DNA from 4 places in the Anaerobacillus sp. QJM3NY_17 genome. Region 2 is predicted to be linked to each of the others. Evidence: riboswitches for the same ligand, from Rfam matches in the RefSeq annotation. Region 2 holds a riboswitch; each other region holds the start of a gene.
What was found. Region 2 has a riboswitch for S-adenosylmethionine ahead of msrA (peptide-methionine (S)-S-oxide reductase MsrA). Riboswitches for the same ligand answer to the same signal wherever they lie in the genome.
Positions count from the first base shown of each region.

Region 1: linked by a shared signal. The riboswitch ahead of AC0VYV_RS13720 (Na+/H+ antiporter NhaC family protein) and the one ahead of msrA (peptide-methionine (S)-S-oxide reductase MsrA) in region 2 are both predicted to bind S-adenosylmethionine.
Region 3: linked by a shared signal. The riboswitch ahead of AC0VYV_RS14515 (methionine biosynthesis PLP-dependent protein) and the one ahead of msrA (peptide-methionine (S)-S-oxide reductase MsrA) in region 2 are both predicted to bind S-adenosylmethionine.
Region 4: linked by a shared signal. The riboswitch ahead of AC0VYV_RS11865 (homocysteine S-methyltransferase family protein) and the one ahead of msrA (peptide-methionine (S)-S-oxide reductase MsrA) in region 2 are both predicted to bind S-adenosylmethionine.

Region 1 is NZ_CM149685.1:2,613,491-2,617,708, reverse strand. Features, by position in the region: gene AC0VYV_RS13730 (YolD-like family protein) at 5-334, shown strand; gene AC0VYV_RS13725 (alpha/beta fold hydrolase) at 496-1,335, shown strand; SAM riboswitch class I at 1,529-1,632, shown strand; gene AC0VYV_RS13720 (Na+/H+ antiporter NhaC family protein) at 1,703-2,998, shown strand; gene AC0VYV_RS13715 (hypothetical protein) at 3,086-3,763, opposite strand; gene AC0VYV_RS13710 (SLC13 family permease) at 4,057-4,218, shown strand, end outside.
Region 2 is NZ_CM149685.1:2,065,682-2,069,899, forward strand. Features, by position in the region: gene AC0VYV_RS11065 (Na+/H+ antiporter NhaC family protein) at 76-1,479, shown strand; SAM riboswitch class I at 1,567-1,680, shown strand; gene msrA (peptide-methionine (S)-S-oxide reductase MsrA) at 1,780-2,430, shown strand; gene AC0VYV_RS11075 (hypothetical protein) at 2,478-4,218, opposite strand, start outside.
Region 3 is NZ_CM149685.1:2,757,888-2,762,105, reverse strand. Features, by position in the region: gene metC (cystathionine beta-lyase) at 1-1,002, opposite strand, end outside; gene AC0VYV_RS14515 (methionine biosynthesis PLP-dependent protein) at 989-2,119, opposite strand; SAM riboswitch class I at 2,193-2,303, opposite strand; gene AC0VYV_RS14510 (DUF1189 domain-containing protein) at 2,389-3,198, opposite strand; gene AC0VYV_RS14505 (Na/Pi cotransporter family protein) at 3,436-4,218, shown strand, end outside.
Region 4 is NZ_CM149685.1:2,251,648-2,255,865, forward strand. Features, by position in the region: gene AC0VYV_RS11855 (bifunctional 2',3'-cyclic-nucleotide 2'-phosphodiesterase/3'-nucleotidase) at 1-1,005, shown strand, start outside; gene AC0VYV_RS11860 (DUF3895 domain-containing protein) at 1,127-2,116, shown strand; SAM riboswitch class I at 2,209-2,318, shown strand; gene AC0VYV_RS11865 (homocysteine S-methyltransferase family protein) at 2,398-3,447, shown strand; gene murB (UDP-N-acetylmuramate dehydrogenase) at 3,888-4,218, shown strand, end outside.

The DNA.
Region 1 (4,218 bases), 550 kb from region 2:
AAGCGTGATTCGTGATCGCGGAAATATAAAATGGACGTCAATGATGTTACCTGAGCATGTGAAAGAGCTAAGAGATTGGAAAACCGAAGAGAAAAAAAGTGAAAAGCCGGTACTTGATGAACAAAGAATGGCGGAAATGAATGAAACAATATGTGAAGCAATGGCCAATCACAACTCGCTTTGTTTTCAACACTTTAGTGGGGGAGAAACGAAAACTCTCTTTGGATATGTGCACTATGTAGATCCACTTACGAAAGAACTGCGTATTATTGACCATAATGAAAAAAGGACAACGATAAAGCTGCTGGACCTTGTGCACGTAGAGTTAGAATGAAAAAAATGGAGTATCCTCTCAGATGTAAAAAAAGTTTTTCATTTCAGGATTGGGGTAAAATAAGTATAAAGTCAAACCTGAATAAGTGAGACCATCCTGTCTGGTTAGAAACGAAGGGTGAATCAGATCAGATGAATTCAAAATCCGGAGTGAGATGAAAGATGCTATTAGCTCAAAATCTTAAACAAAATACGGAAAAGATCAAAGGAATTGATATTCACTATGAATACTATAGAAATGACACAGCCGTCGATCGGCCAGTATTAACGCTTCTTCACGGTTTTCTATCGTCGAGCTTCAGCTTCAGAAGATTGATACCATTATTAACAAAGGCATATACTGTTGTTGCCATTGATCTTCCTCCGTTCGGAAAAAGTGAAAAGTCTAATCGTTTTGTCCACTCTTATCATAATTATGCGGAAGTGGTGGTTGAACTTTTAGAAAGGCTTTCAATTGATCATACTGTTATGATCGGCCATTCTATGGGTGGGCAAGTAGCAATGAGAGCCTCGGCTATGAAAGATGATCTCGTTAGTAAGAATATTTTACTGTGCAGTTCAGGATATCTTGAAAAGGCTAAACAGAGTCTAGTGTATACATCGTACTTACCTTTTTTCTCGGTATACTTGAAAAGGTGGCTTTATCGAAAAGGTGTTAGAGGAAATTTGCTTAATTGTGTTTATGATCCTTCCCTTATCGATGAAGAAATGATGGATGGATATATCCAACCTTTCTTCAATGAGGGTATCTTTCGGTCATTAGTTAGGATGATTCGAGATCGCGAAGGAGATTTGTCAGAAGTTGAACTAAATCAAATTCATACACCTAGCCTACTAATATGGGGAGAAAATGACAGAGTTGTGCCGTTGAAAATTGGGAAGCGTCTCAGTAAGGATCTCCCAAATGCTAAACTGATCATCTATGAAAAAACCGGTCACCTTCTACCAGAAGAAAAACCGGAATCGATTATGAAGGATATTGAGTGGTTTTTAGGAAAATAAAGATTGATCTATTGCAAAAATTGGTAGTCATACAAAGCTTGAACCAGACTAGTTAATCAGGTAAACTCCTTAAAGGATGAGGAGTTTATTTTGATGCAGTTAATCAAAGTTGACTCATCAGAATAATGCGTGATAAAGTAAAGCTCGTTATGAAAAAGTAAAATGAAGCATGCGCTCATTAATAATTGTATATTTCTTATTAAGAGAAGTGGAGGGACCTGGCCCAAAGAAGCTTCAGCAACCTCTGATGATCAGAAAGGTGCTGCTTCCAGCAAGAGAAATCTTGAGAGATAAGTGCAAAAGCCTTCTTCTCTTGAAGTGGGCTTTTTTTATTGAGACAGAATAAAAGATGAAGGAGACATGAATAATGGAGAAAGAAATAAAGGGGAACGGCCTGGCTTTACTTCCCCTTGGAATATTTATTGTGCTTTTTATTGGTACAGCTATCATAACAAAGGACTTTTATAGTATGCCTGTTATTCTCGCTTCTCTAATTGCGGCGGGCGTAGCTCTTTCGATGAATCGAAAAGAAAGCTTTATGAAAAAAGTGGAAGTGTTTTGTCGTGGAGCAGGTAATACGAATATCATATTAATGATTTTGGTCTTTTTACTGGCTGGGGCGTTTGCCGGAACAGCTGAAAAAATTGGAGCAGTAGATTCGATTGTTAATTTAGGTATATCAATTCTACCGGCTAATCTTTTAATCGTAGGTTTGTTTGTCATTGGCTGTTTTATTTCTATTTCGATGGGTACATCGATGGGAACGATTGTAGCACTTGCTCCCATTGGAATTGGAATTGCAGAGCAAACCGGAGTTGCCCCGGCACTGGCTTTATCAGCGGTCATAGGTGGGGCAATGTTTGGTGACAATCTTTCTATGATTTCAGATACTACGATTGCGGCAGTACGCACACAAAATACGCAAATGAAAGATAAATTCAAAGTAAACTTTTTTATAGTCTTGCCAGCTGCTATCGTAACAGCCATTATTTATGGTGCTTTAACGATGGGAGAGCAAGCAACGGTTGGAGGAGATCACGCATTTGATTTCGTTACAATTATCCCTTATTTAGGTGTACTGATCGCAGCGATCGCTGGTGTTAATGTTCTTATTGTACTTGTAAGTGGTACCTTATTTGCTGGGATTGTAGGTTTATATAACGGAACATTTGGAATGAGTGGACTGATCTCCACGGTTACAGAGGGCATAAAAGGGATGGAAGACCTTGCCATGATTGCACTCGTCATCGGAGGGATGATTGAAGTCATTAAGCATAACGGAGGAATACAATACGTATTGGACAAAATCCTGAGCAAAGTAACTTCTCGTAGAGGAGCAGAGTTTGGTATCGCCGGTCTCGCAAGCGTGCTTGATTTATCAACAGCTAACAACACCATTTCGATCATAATGGGGGGGCCACTTGCGAAAAACATTTCCGAAGAATATGGGGTAGACCCACGAAAGTCTGCTAGTATTCTTGATATTTTCTCAGGTAGTATACAGGGCATGCTCCCATATGGGGCACAGGTGCTTGCAGTAGCAGGTCTTGCGTCGATTTCGCCACTCGCTCTACTACCGTATTCAATTTATCCAATCCTCATTGCTATTGCAGGAATTATTGCGATTTTCATCAACTATCCCTCTATTTCGAAAAAGGGCTAAAGTGATAGTAAACAGAATCTTGAATTAAAATTTGATATGAGCATTTAAAAAGCAGGTAGCTCAATTTGAGCTACCTGCTTTTTTTTATTATCCTTCGATTTGTTTTTGAAGATGCACAATTCGTTGAGGAAGAATGTACAAGTATTCAATAAGTGAATCTAGTAAGTCGATAATTAAGTTGGCCGTTTCTTCGCTTGTAGCTTTCTCAAGACAAAGGAGGTTATTTAAATTACTACCTTTGCCTAGTAGGTGTCCTAGTTTTACAATTGGTTCTTCTAAATCAATCTGTTTAGCAAGTGTTTCTAGCTGTTTAGAAAGTGGCTGTCCTAGCTCATTTTCAGATAGAAAACTACCTGTAATGCTCTCAAGAACACGATTAGCCATTACAGCCGTTGCGGTCCAATCCTTCATGTTATGTACATTCACTGCTGAGCGATAAACACGCTCAAGGTCATCGGGTAATCTAGCTGTGCTAGTCAGTCTGCCGAGCGGCTCTCGTGTAAAAGAGGTTTGATGCACGAATAGCTCAACTTCTTCTCCGCGATCATTATGGGACGTTTTAATGAGTATGAAAAGCACAGCTTCTTTACAAATAGAGCAGCGAGAAAGCGTGGAGAACACAGCCTGATTAATTTGATAATCGAACTTCAGTTGAAATGAAGCATCGCTTCCGCATTCTGGACATTCTGTATTAGCTGATTTTGGAAGCTTTGTTTGTCCGTATTTCACAACCGAATTAATAGTAGTCTGTTGTATCTTTCTCATCATATACCCCCTGGATCGATTTTGAGCAACTTGTTGTGGATTGTGTATCTATACTTACATTTAATCATTGAGTTTATTTATTTTGAATTATAAAAAACATATCATCAACTTATAATTTTCGCCCCAAATGGAAATTTAAGGGGGTTGAAATGAATTACTTGTATGGAAATGGAAAAACGAATCAAAAGTCCTTTCTTGAAAGAGAGTAATAAAGTACCAAAATTGTGAATTTATTGACAGATGTGGCGAGCGAATTCTACACTATAGTTTAATGAACGATAGGAGGTATGACTATGGAACAACACCTTTGGAACCAATTATGGAAAGAACATGATCGAGCAAAAGATCTCTTAACATTCGCTTCTTCACACACGCCGGAAATCCCTTCAAAAAGTTCTCAAAAAAATCCAGGTTATGCATCTGGACCAGATCCTGCTTATGATAAAAGGAAACTG
Region 2 (4,218 bases):
GAATCAACATTATCGGTTCCCGTAGTATAGGTCGTTCTCTAGAGAGCAAACTAGAGCTTAAGGAGGGCGACGCTAATGGCCTGGTTATCCATTTTTCCGTTTATCGTTGTCATTATCATTGCGATGAAAACAAAACTAGTGATCCCCGGATTAACGGCGGGTTTGCTAACAGCATCATTTATATACAAACCTGGATTGATCATTGGTTTACAACAGTTCTATGAATTTATTATGACTGGTTTGAAAGATGAAAATAATGTTAAAATCGTCCTTTTTCTATATATGTTTACGGGCTTAATCGGATTGATGAAATATACTGGTGGGATAAAAGGATTTGTTCAAGTTGCCTCATCCAAAATCAACTCAAAAAAAGGAGCGTTATTTCTGACGTGGGTGTCAACGCTAGGAACATTTAGTGCTCCTAGTTTCCGCATTGTAACGGTAGCCCCAATCATGAAAGCTCTTTTAAATAAAGTGAAAATCACTCCTCAGGAGCTTGGATTTGTGATAGAAACGACAGCAACTCCAGTTATTGTCTTAATGCCAATTGCTACCGCTTTTGTCGGCTATATGTCATCTGTTGTGCAGCTTTCACTAAAAGCAGAAGGCATTGAAGGAGATGGCTATCGTTACTTTCTTCAAAGTATCCCTTACAACTTTTTTTCGATTAGTATTTTATTGATTGGCTTTTATTTGAGTTTTTTCCATCATCGAAAAACGCCAGCTACAGACGCAGGTAATGTGGAAAAAAAGCTTGATGATCAATGGGAAGATTGTCATCCAGCTGTGGCGAAGGATCTTCCTACGAAACCGATGAATTTATTAATACCTCTTGGAGGAGTTATTCTCCTAACACTTCTTCTTACATATTGGAGTGGTTATAAGAAGGGGTTTACTTCTTTAATCAAGGCGTTTATTGAGGCAGATGTCCTCGACGCGATGGTCTTTGCACTTCTCACTACAGTACTTTTAACGTTCATTTTCTATTTATTTCAGCGTTTTTCTTTAAAGGACCTTGTTACTTATTTTATCGAAGGTGGTAACGAGATGATGCCGGTCATCGTCTTGCTTACTGTCGTTTGGGGCTTAGCAGCTTCAACAGAAGCTCTTGGCTTCTCGTCTTTTGTTACCTCAAACCTTGATTGGATTCCTACTTTATTTGTACCACCAGTCTTATTTCTCGTTGGGGCGTTTATTTCATACTTTATTGGCTCATCATGGGGCACATGGGGAATTTTAATGCCGCTCGGTATTTCATTAGGGTATTCTACAGGAGCAGATCTACCTGTTGTCATTGGAGCCGTGTTTGCGAGTGGGACATTTGGCGCTTTTGCTTCTCCGCTAAGTGACAATACGAATACAGTTGCGAGGATCTTGCAGTTGAATCCTATGACATATGCGAAATTTAAGCTTGGCCCAGCTTTATTAGCGGCGGGATTAGCAGCAGCTGGCTACTTTGTTATCTCTTTTGTAATATAATTATTTTTATGAGTACTTTTGTATTGACATCCGTTTTAAAACCATTTATTATTGGGACTAACTTAATAATCCTTTGTTTAAAGGATCTTCTTATTCAGAGAGGTGGAGGGACTGGCCCTTAGATACCTCGGCAACGGACCTATGAACTTATGTTCAATTGGAACCGTGCTAATTCCTGCGACGAAAGTCGAAAAATGAGAAGAGGCTCGGTCTATCCAAACCCTCTTCTGTTCGAGCAGATGAGGGTTTTTTTATGCACCCTCATTTGGAAATATGTTTTAGTAGAGGGAGAGACTGATATTGCATACACTAATGGATAACGAAGCAAGAAAACAACAGCTTATTAAGACCCTTCTCTCACAAGGGATATATAAGAAGGGTGAAAAGCAACTTTATATGTTATCACTAAATGAATTAGAAAACATATATGCTCGATCAAATAAAACCATACAGAGAAAAGGAAACGGAGTGGTCATAGTGGAACAAGCAACATTTGCAGCAGGGTGCTTTTGGGGAGTAGAAGCGCTATTTCAACAATTGAACGGTGTTATTTCAACTTCAGCAGGGTTTACAGGAGGAGAGACGATTAATCCAACTTATGAAGATGTTTATTCTGAATTAACAGGCCATGCCGAATCCGTACAAGTTGAATATGATCCTTCTCTCATTTCTTATGAAGAACTTGTAGAAGTTTTCTTTGAAAATCATAATCCAACCTCCTTAAACAAACAGGGAGAAGATGTCGGAACACGCTATCGCTCAGCGATCTTTTACCACTCAAATGAGCAGGCAGAAATAGCATTGATTGCAAAAGAAAAACTCGAGCGATCTGGACGCTTCAAAAAACCAGTTGTGACGCAAATTGTACCAATCACTTCATTCTATCGTGCAGATGAGTATCATCAAAGCTATCTTGCTAAGCGTGGACAGTCTTCTTGCAAAATTTCATAATAGAAAAAAGGCTTTCTCTCATTGTCATGAGGGAAGGCCTTTTTTAGTTAATCACCTTGATTGACACCTATTTGATCAATAAAGACTTTTCCTTTCTCTGATGCATTAAATTCGAATGTAAGAGCATTCATCTTCTTCGGATTAAAGGCATTGTTTGCTTCTAAGAATCGCTGCATCGGAATATTAAAGGTTTGGAGAACCGGTTCAGTAGGTTCACCATAACGTCCTTCTTCAAAGTATTTTGTTTTTGTGTGTTGAATAGGAAGAACACCTTGCAACTGCATGACGTCACTCAGCTTAACACTAGCGGATGCTCCGTTATCTGAACTAGCCGTGATTGTGAAATCAACAGGTTGCTGGTCAGATGGATCTGAAAGGTTTGCTGCTGTGAATGTTAATGAACTGTTCATTGTATAAGCAAATGGATCCTGAAGGGCTTTCTTGAAATTTAATTTGTATGTGCCGTTCTTTGAATAGGAATGATCCCATTTCAAAAAGACCCCATGAGTACCTCTTTCTTTATCGCGTCGAAATTCAAGCTCTCCTTCATACCATTGCAGCAAGCTATTAGTCTCTATGGTGATATAGGGAGATGTCGCTGTTGTGACATCAACGTCCTCTTCAAAGGTGCTATAGATATGATACGAAGGATCTTCATATTTACTAATGTATGTTGTATCAGGTAGCCATTCGAGAGCATAGCGATAATCCTCAAACATCGGTTGATAGGACTCATTTTGATGAAGCGTCGCCTCAAGAAAGCCAGCAACATATGTGCGGGCTATTTGTCGTTGTTCAGTGCCTTTAAGAAGAGGCTCTTTATTTAATAAAAGCGTGAAAGGGAAATACGTATCGTTTTCTCCCCACGTTGTGTTAAATTGTCCGTGATTGGCGCGATCAATATAAAGGGCTGCTTTCATAGCTTCTTTACTGCCAGTTAAATCAATCCCATTATACTGTCGGTCGCCTTCGAATTCCGATAAATCACTATCATAAGAACCTTGAAGTAATAAATAATTGACATCATCCACTTCGATTTTTCGATCTGAAAGTGTTTGATAATCCGTCGGTGCAAGTGCGATAACAGATTCAATATTATAATGGAAATCAAAAGTCATGTTCCCGTTATTTGGGTAACGATCAAGGTCATTGAATTTTGCTGCTAAAATCGCAGCTTGACCACCGCGAGAATGACCTATTAAAGCAATTTGATCCATCTTCACTTTGTTGAATAATGGATTATCTTTTTGAGAAGATAATTTCTCCATTTCTTCAATATGTTTAAGCAGCAACCAAGCGCGTCCATTAATGTCTCCTGCGAGGCCACCAGACCATGATGAATTGAAGAAGTTCTCATCTACTGATACTGTTAAAAAGCCACGACTAGCGAGTAACTCACCTAAATAATTGTAGCCTTCATCTGAGAAGTCCTCCATCTTATGGTTTCCATGGACAATAAGGACAAGAGGAAAAGAACCATTTCCTTTAGGCACCCATACACGTCCATTAAGTGGCACATTGGTGTCTTTAAAGCCCCAGAACCACTCGCGTTCTTTGGACCATTCTCCAATCATACTTGAAGCGTTAACTGACATCGTTTGAATATCTACTTGCTCCCCAAATTCAGGACGTTGCTTATCCTTTCCACTTCCATATGTATAAGTAGTTACATCAAATGAGCCGTATTCTGAAGGGTTATCACTAACAGGTGAGAGCGGCTCTACATTAATAGAGAGACGATCATTCATTAAACCAGGTGTGAATAACCAGTATGAAAAAGCTGACGTT
Region 3 (4,218 bases), 690 kb from region 2:
AATTGATTCTACGGCACCAAGACTTACCGCGAAAACAGGAATTTGAACATGCTTTGTGAATAGACGCACGGCATTTTCATCAGGTAACCGAAAGGACAAAACTGCACCAGGACCAGCGGCTTGATAAATATGAGTGGAGTGACCAGGGTGATAAGAAAGCCCTGGATAAAAGACTTCTTCTACCATCTTTTCTTTAGTAAGAGCATGCGCAAGACGAAACGCAGATCTAGACGATTGATCTAGCCGACAATGCAATGTTTTTAAGCCACGGAGAACTAACCAGGAATCGTGAGCGCTTAAAATCGATCCAAACGAGTTTTGCAGGAATGCAAGCTGTTCCGCTAATTCCTCACTTTTTACGGCAGCAAGACCAGCGACGACATCGCTATGTCCTGAAATGAATTTCGTAGCACTATGCAATACGATATCGGCTCCGAAGTCTAACGGACGTTGTAGAGCAGGTGTCATAAAGGTGTTATCGACAAATGTTAAACAATTATTCGCTTTAGCTAATTTAACAACGGCTTGAATGTCAGTTACCTTCAGTAAAGGATTAGAAGGCGTTTCGATATAGATTACTTTAGTATTGGATTGAATACCTCTCGCCACTTCATTTAAATCTGTCATGTCTACAAAAGTATGTTTAATTCCAAATCTCCCGAGAACGTCGTGAATCATGCGATACGTCCCACCGTAGACGTCTTCAGATATAAGAACGTGATCGTTTTGTGAAAGGAGCATAAACGAGGTGGCGATAGCGGCCATCCCAGAAGCAAACGCAAATCCCTTAACCCCACCTTCAAGATTGGCAATTGTTTCTTCAAGCGCTTCGCGAGTGGGGTTGCCTGAACGACTGTAATCGTATTTTCCAGGTTGGTCAAAATCCATCTGATGAAATGTAGAAGCCTGTTGGATAGGGACGCTAACAGCTCCCGTAGCTTTATCAAATTTGTGATCGTTATGAAGAAGTTTTGTTTGAAATGTATAATCAGTATTTGTCAATTTGAACAACCTCCTCTTTAAAAATGGACAATGCTTGATTCAGGTCCTGTATTAAGTCATCAATGTTTTCAATCCCAACAGAGAAACGTAGCAGTCGATTGCACACCCCTTTTTCAAGTCTGATGTCTTCTGGTATCTCAGCATGAGTTTGCGTTGAAGGATATGTGATAAAGCTTTCTACCCCTCCAAGACTTTCAGCAAATGTGACAAGTGTTAATTTTCTAAGAAAGAGATCTACCCATTCTTCGGAGCGCAATCTGAAAGAAAGCATCCCACCTTTATCTGGATAAAAAACGTCTGTTATTGCTTCATGATTTGTTAAAAATTCAGTTATCTTTCTGGCATTCTCTTCATGCTGCTTCATTCTGAGTGGCAAGGTTTTCATGCCTCTCATTAATAACCAGGAATCAAAAGGAGAAAGCACAGCGCCTGCACCGTTTTGGTATTGTTGGATTTCAGCGCAAATATTCTCACCTTTTGCAACCACAAGCCCTGCGAGAATATCATTATGACCGCCTAAATACTTAGTGGCACTATGCACGACGATATCCGCCCCAAGCAGTAGTGGGTTTTGTAGAAGAGGGGTGAACAAAGTATTGTCTACAATAAATAATAGGTCCCTGTTTTCTGTTATCCGTGCAATTTTTTCAAGATCTGTTAATTTCATTAATGGATTAGATGGATTTTCAACAAAAATGGCTTTTGTACGGTGAGTTAGGAGTGATGAAAGTTGTTCATTTCTTTGTGTATCAAAATATGTGAAGGAGATACCATAATGTTTTTCAGCATGGGCAAATAATCGATAAGTCCCACCATACAAATCATCTGAGACGAGAATATGGTCGCCGCTTTTGAATATGGCAAGGATTGCTTGAATCGCAGCCATTCCGGAACTAAAAGCAAATCCCTGATCACCATGTTCGAGTTCTGATATAGCGGATTCTAAAATGGATCGTGTCGGGTTTTTGGTTCTTGAATAATCGAATCCGGTGGATTGACCGATGCCTTCATGGCTATACGATGTGGAGAAGTACACTGGAGGATTTACCGCACCGGTTTTAGTATCTGAATGATTACCTAATTGGACAAGTAGTGTTTCTAACTGTTTATTCGACATAATCAATCTCCTTTTCATTGAATAAGGGCAATAAAAAAAGCCCTCTATAAGAAGAAGACTTTGGTTGCTCTTCTTCTTATCTTCCAAGTTGAAATCAACTTGCTGGAGTTAGCACCTTACCAGAAAATATCTGGTGGTTGCTGAAGCTTCATAGGGCCAGTCCCTCTGCTTCTCTTGATAAGAATTGAAAATATATGGAATTTTATTGTGTCGCTTTTTTCATAATCTACATCACTTTAAAGTGAAAAGCAAGGGATTTGAGTAAATTATCAAAATTTTTCTTCTGTTGAATCATTTGCTCGCTCGTTCGTTACACGTTTTTTTGGTAACGGGATTTCTTTAATCGTAAGATAAAGTAGCATGATGGCCACAATCCAATAAAGTAGGAATCCTAAAGGGACTGCTGTTTTAATGAGTGCCATAATCGCAAAGAAGAGCGTTGGAATTGTTACTGAATAAACAGATAAGACCCAAAGTTGTTTATAAGAAGCTTTTCTTCCGGTAATACTTCTCAATAGTAGTCCAATTGTAGCTAGTACGGTAACTCCTATAAACTTAAGGCCGGTTTGAAACAAATAGATAACGAATATCAGTAACGGAATAAAGATAGGGAGCAGGTTGTCCAGATTATTACTTAGCTCATTAACATCTTGCTTCGTGAAAGTCATCGAACTAAAGTTACTGTAATTAAACTCCTGTCTAGCACCGCTATCTACAACGATTACACGATCTTTTAGGAATGCGATAACGGAATCATATTGATCAACATCATCAGGCTTTGTCTGGTCTGTCGCATCAAAAATAAAAGTATTTTCATCATTTTGTCGAATAAGCGGTTCAGACTGTTCACTTGTTAAAGATCCGTCCTCTAAAGTGAATTCTGGTAGATCTGACATATGTGTTTTGAGATCCTCATAAGCGTTTGTAAAGGATAGAGCCGTCATAATTCCTACTGGCACAGAAGAAATGAACATAAGTAAAAACACGTACAATATTGGCTTGCCTAGCTTTTGAAAACGGAATCTGGCCATCATCTTAGGGGAAAATAAGCTGTAGTAAAGTTGTTTAAAAACGTTCAAATTAATAATCTCCTTTCTAAATGTGGAGCGTTTCTCCACCCAATCAGTTTATCTTATATAGAGAGAAGGGAACAGTATTCTTGGTGAAACTTTATTGAAATAAATTTGTTTTCAGCATAATATCTTTACAAATCTATATTAACTCTTTACAAAGGGGGGAGCGATGTAGATAATAGACAAGGGACTTTGTTGAGTATTGTCGAAAAAAATAAAACATAAGTGCAAGGGGTTGAAATGATGGAACTCAACGTTCAGGAGATGATCTTTCAGTTTGTGGGAGGTCTTGGTATTTTCCTGTTTGGACTAAAGTATATGGGAGACGGCCTTCAACGATCAGCAGGTGATCGATTAAGAGACATTCTCGATCGTTTTACGACTAACCCGTTTATGGGTGTGCTCGCTGGGGTCATTGTAACTATTCTCATACAAAGTAGTTCAGGAACAACGGTTTTAACAGTCGGTCTTGTTAACGCAGGATTTATGACTCTGAAGCAAGCAATTGGCGTTGTAATGGGTGCGAACATTGGTACAACTGTTACAGCATTTATTATTGGTTTTCCTATTAAAGATTACGCACTTCCAATTATAGCCATCGGTTCTTTGTTAATTTTCTTCTTTAAAAACAAGAAAATTAACTACGCTGGTCAAATCGTCTTCGGATTTGGTGCGTTGTTCTTTGGACTTGAATTAATGAGTACGGGAATGAAACCACTTCGTAGCCTTGAGGCTTTCCAAGAATTAACAGTAAGCATGAGCTCGAACCCACTGTTAGGCGTTGTGATCGGTACAGTATTTACTGTCATTGTACAAAGTTCCAGTGCGACAATTGGTGTATTGCAAGGTCTTTATTCACAGAACGCAATGGATATTCAAGCTGCATTACCAGTTCTGTTTGGAGATAATATCGGTACAACGATTACCGCAGTTCTTGCTTCTATCGGTGCATCCGTTGCCGCTAGACGTACAGCACTGACTCACGTTATTTTCAATTTAATTGGAACGGCGCTTTTCCTAATATTC
Region 4 (4,218 bases), 190 kb from region 2:
ATCTATGATAAAGTAACGAAAACACCACTTGTTGAAGCAGACATTGATATCGTCAATGCAGTGAAAGAGGATCATGAAGCGACAATTGATTATGTGCGAACAGCTGTCGGTGAAACAACAGCTCCCATTAACAGTTACTTTGCGCTCGTTAATGATGATCCGTCCATCCAGATTGTAACCAATGCACAAAAATGGTATGTAGAAAACAATATTCAAGGTACCGAATATGAAGGTATTCCAGTCCTATCCGCTGGGGCTCCATTTAAAGCGGGTGGTCGAGGAGGTTCGTCCTACTATACAGATATTCCTGCTGGGGACATCGCGATTAAAAACACAGCTGATCTTTACGTTTATCCCAATACACTGAAAGCGGTTCTGTTAAATGGTGACGAACTGAAGGATTGGCTTGAAATGTCAGCAGGCCAATTTAATGTAATCAACAAAAAAGATAAACAGGAACAGCCTTTAATTAATCCTGATTTTCCTTCTTATAACTACGATGTTATTGATGGCGTTACCTATCAAATCGATGTTACAGAATCTGCGAAATATGATATGAGTGGGAGTGTAGTAAATGCTGATGCTAATCGAATTAAATCGCTAAAATACAACGGAGAAAAGGTAACGAAAGACATGTCCTTTATCGTTGCTACAAATAATTACAGAGCGACAGGCGGAGGGCACTTTCCGCACTTAGATGGTTCTAATATTGTTATTGATTCCCCTGATGAAAATAGACAAATTTTAATTGACTATATTCTTGAAAACAAAACAATTAATCCAACAGCTGATCAGAACTGGTCATTTCACACAGTTAATAAGAAGAAACTGAACGTCACTTTTGAATCCTCGTTACAAGCCAAAACCTATGCGGAAAGCATTAAAACGATTCATTTTGTTGATGAAACAGAAAATGGTTTCGCTAAATATACACTCGACTTAACGAAACAGAAAAAAGAAAAGCATCATCATAATCATAAGAGCGAGCACGGCCGCCATCGTTAAGAACGAATTCACGCCAATTCATCAGAATTGGCGTTTCTTATTTTAAGAATTTATCCGATGCAAACAATATTGGAATATTTACTGATATAATGGCATTACTATCGTACAGAAAGGGATTTATATGACACAAAGCCTGACAAGCACCCAAAGAGATGAGCTTTTTTCAGATCTGACAATTGAGCAACAAACGTATGTAATGAATTTTCTTAAACGCGGTAAAAAAACGGCTTTTGCGAATGTAATTGCTAGAAGTAAAGGGCGGATGATTCCAAGTGGGGCAACGGATGAAGAAATCAGGATGCTGCTTGATGATTGGATACTAGAAGATTACATCGATGCGGGCTTCGTTTCAGATGATTTAAAATGTGAGTGCGGTCGCTCTTTACGGTATCAGTATGTTGTTCGACATGCAAAAACAGGAGAAACACGGCGTTTCGGGATAAATCATTTCGAAGAGCATACCGGATTACCCGCTTCCATTGTGAGAGAAGTTGTGAAGGGATTTATGGAAATAGATTATGAGTTGGATGAGCTACTGTTGAAAAGACAGAACGGCTATCCTACATACGACATTCCTGAAGGATTGAACCTTCCACTAGACATTGAACAGCCACTTTCATTAAATCTTCCATTACTAGATCTACAAGAAAAAAGGCTAAACAGTTTAATCAGATCTTATCGTGAAGAAAAAGAAGCTCTTCAAAGAGGAAGCAACACTGTAGAACAAGTAGTCAACCCGAAAAGCAACCAGGAAGAACCGAAACCAGAAGAGGAATTACAAGGCGCTTTTGATTTGTTCGCGGAAGATGTTCAAGAACCTTTACAAGAAAAGACAAGCGAGAAACCTAAGGAAACCTATTTTGTAGGGGACCTTTCATTTACAACACAGGAAGAGGTAGACTCTTATATTCAGCAAGGTATGGAAAGTGCTCTGATGATTTGTGAGCTTTTGATTAAGGAAGGAAAGGTACAAGACAAGAGATACTCCACAAAGAAACCAAAAATTTATTATGCTGTTTGTACCTACCTCGATTCATTTGTTGCATCTGGATCAATGTCAGTCGAGCCGATAGGGCGTGAAGATCGCATCTATCGATTGAAAAGCAAGTGATTATCCTAACATTTCGTAATTATCAGATAAGTGATTGACATTTCCAGTTAACCGGTCTATAATTTCACACATGTTCAAAAATTAAATCAACACTCTTATCAAGAGCGGCGGAGGGAATAGGCCCTATGATGCCCGGCAACCTTTCAACTACAGTTGAAGCTGGTGCCAAATCCTACAGGTGATATCACCTGGAAGATAAGAGGAGGATTATGTTAGCAAACCCTCTTCTTATTGTTTAAGAAGAGGGTTTTTTATTTTATCCAGAAAAGGAGCTGTTACACATGAAAAGAACACTTGAAGAACGATTGCAAGATGGTCCAGTTATTTGCGGGGAAGGTTATCTATTTGAACTAGAGCGTCGTGGTTATTTACAAGCAGGATCATTCGTACCCGAAGTTGCCCTAGACAACCCTGAAGCGCTAAAACAAACGTATCGTGATTATATGCTTGCAGGTTCAGATGTCGTACTTGCTTTTACGTATAATGGTCATCGAGAGAAAATGAGGATTATTGGAAAAGAAGATTTGTTAGAACCGCTCAATAGACAAGCCATCCGCCTGGCTAAAGAAGTCGCGAAGGAACACCCTGAAGAAGAAGCGCTAGTTGCTGGAAACATTTCAAATACAAACTTATTTGATCCTGAAGATGAGGAAAGTAAGGAACAAATTCGGTCAATTTTTGCTGAAATGGTGAAATGGAGCAAAGAAGAAGGCGTAGATTTCATCAACGGCGAAACCTTCTACTTCTATGAAGAAGCAAAAATAGCGCTAGAAGAGATTCAAAAGCAGGATCTTCAAGCTGTAATTACACTCGGACTTATGAGTGAGAACATTTTAAGGGACGGCTATACCGTTGAGGAAGCTTGCCGTTTATTAGAAGAGCAAGGTGCACTAGTTGTTGGCATGAATTGTTTTAGAGGACCTGCCACAATGCAGCCTTACATTGAAAAAATTAGACAGTCTGTTAACGGCTATGTTGGTGCTCTTCCAATCCCTTATCGTACAACAGAAGAACACCCAACATTCTTTAACTTACCAGACGGTGGCTGTGCGTGTACATTGCCAACAGAGACGACCTTTCCAACCTCTTTAGACCCGCTTTATTGCAATCGCTATGAACTAGCGGAATGGGCTAAGAAAGCAAAGCAGGTTGGCGTCAATTACTTCGGACTCTGTTGCGGGGCTTCTCCAAGTATGCTGCGAGAGGTGGCTGAAACAGTTGGCAGAACAACTGTAAACTCGGTATATTCTCCAAATATGGAAAAGCACTTTTTATTTGGAACTGATGAGACATTGAAAGATAACAATACGGCTTATCGAACAAAAGCTTAATTCATAACAACAACCGGAGAACTTAATTTCTCCGGTTGTTGTTTTTTTACCAAAAACCCTATCTGTACACCTGTACTACAGTATTAAAATACATTTTTACATAGGATATTATATCTACTACATTTTTTCTATAAGCTGATTATTTTTGATAACGTTGGCGATGATTAGTAACAGTATCTGTAGAAGAGTAACGAATACAATGATTTATGCATTTGATAGGATAACAGCATTTTTCCAATCACGAAGTCTGAGATTGATTTTTCCGCTATATAAGTTGCTTTCCAAGTAACATTCTTTTCGAATTAAAGGCTTCTTTTATGAAAAACATCATATTTATCAAGTAGTTGTGTTATTATTTTAAATGTGTTTGAATATGTCCATGAAACATTATTGAACTCAAACCACAATGAAAACGAACTGTTTTATAAGCGAGGTAGCCTATGAATAATCAAAATGTATTAAATGAACTCCGCTCCATTTTACCCAGTGCGGAACTGAAGATAAATGAGCCATTAAATGCACATACGTATACAAGAATGGGTGGATGTGCGGATGTCCTTGTGTTTCCTAACACGCTAGAGGACGCACGAGCAGCAGTTGAGTACGCCTATCAATCTAACTATCCATTAACCATTTTAGGAAAAGGCTCTAATGTTATTATTCAAGATGGAGGCATTAGAGGAATTGTCCTGAATCTTTCGTCACTAAAAGCCATTCAAAAAGAAGAAGAAAAAGTTATTGCTCAAGCTGGTGCACGTATTATTGATGCTT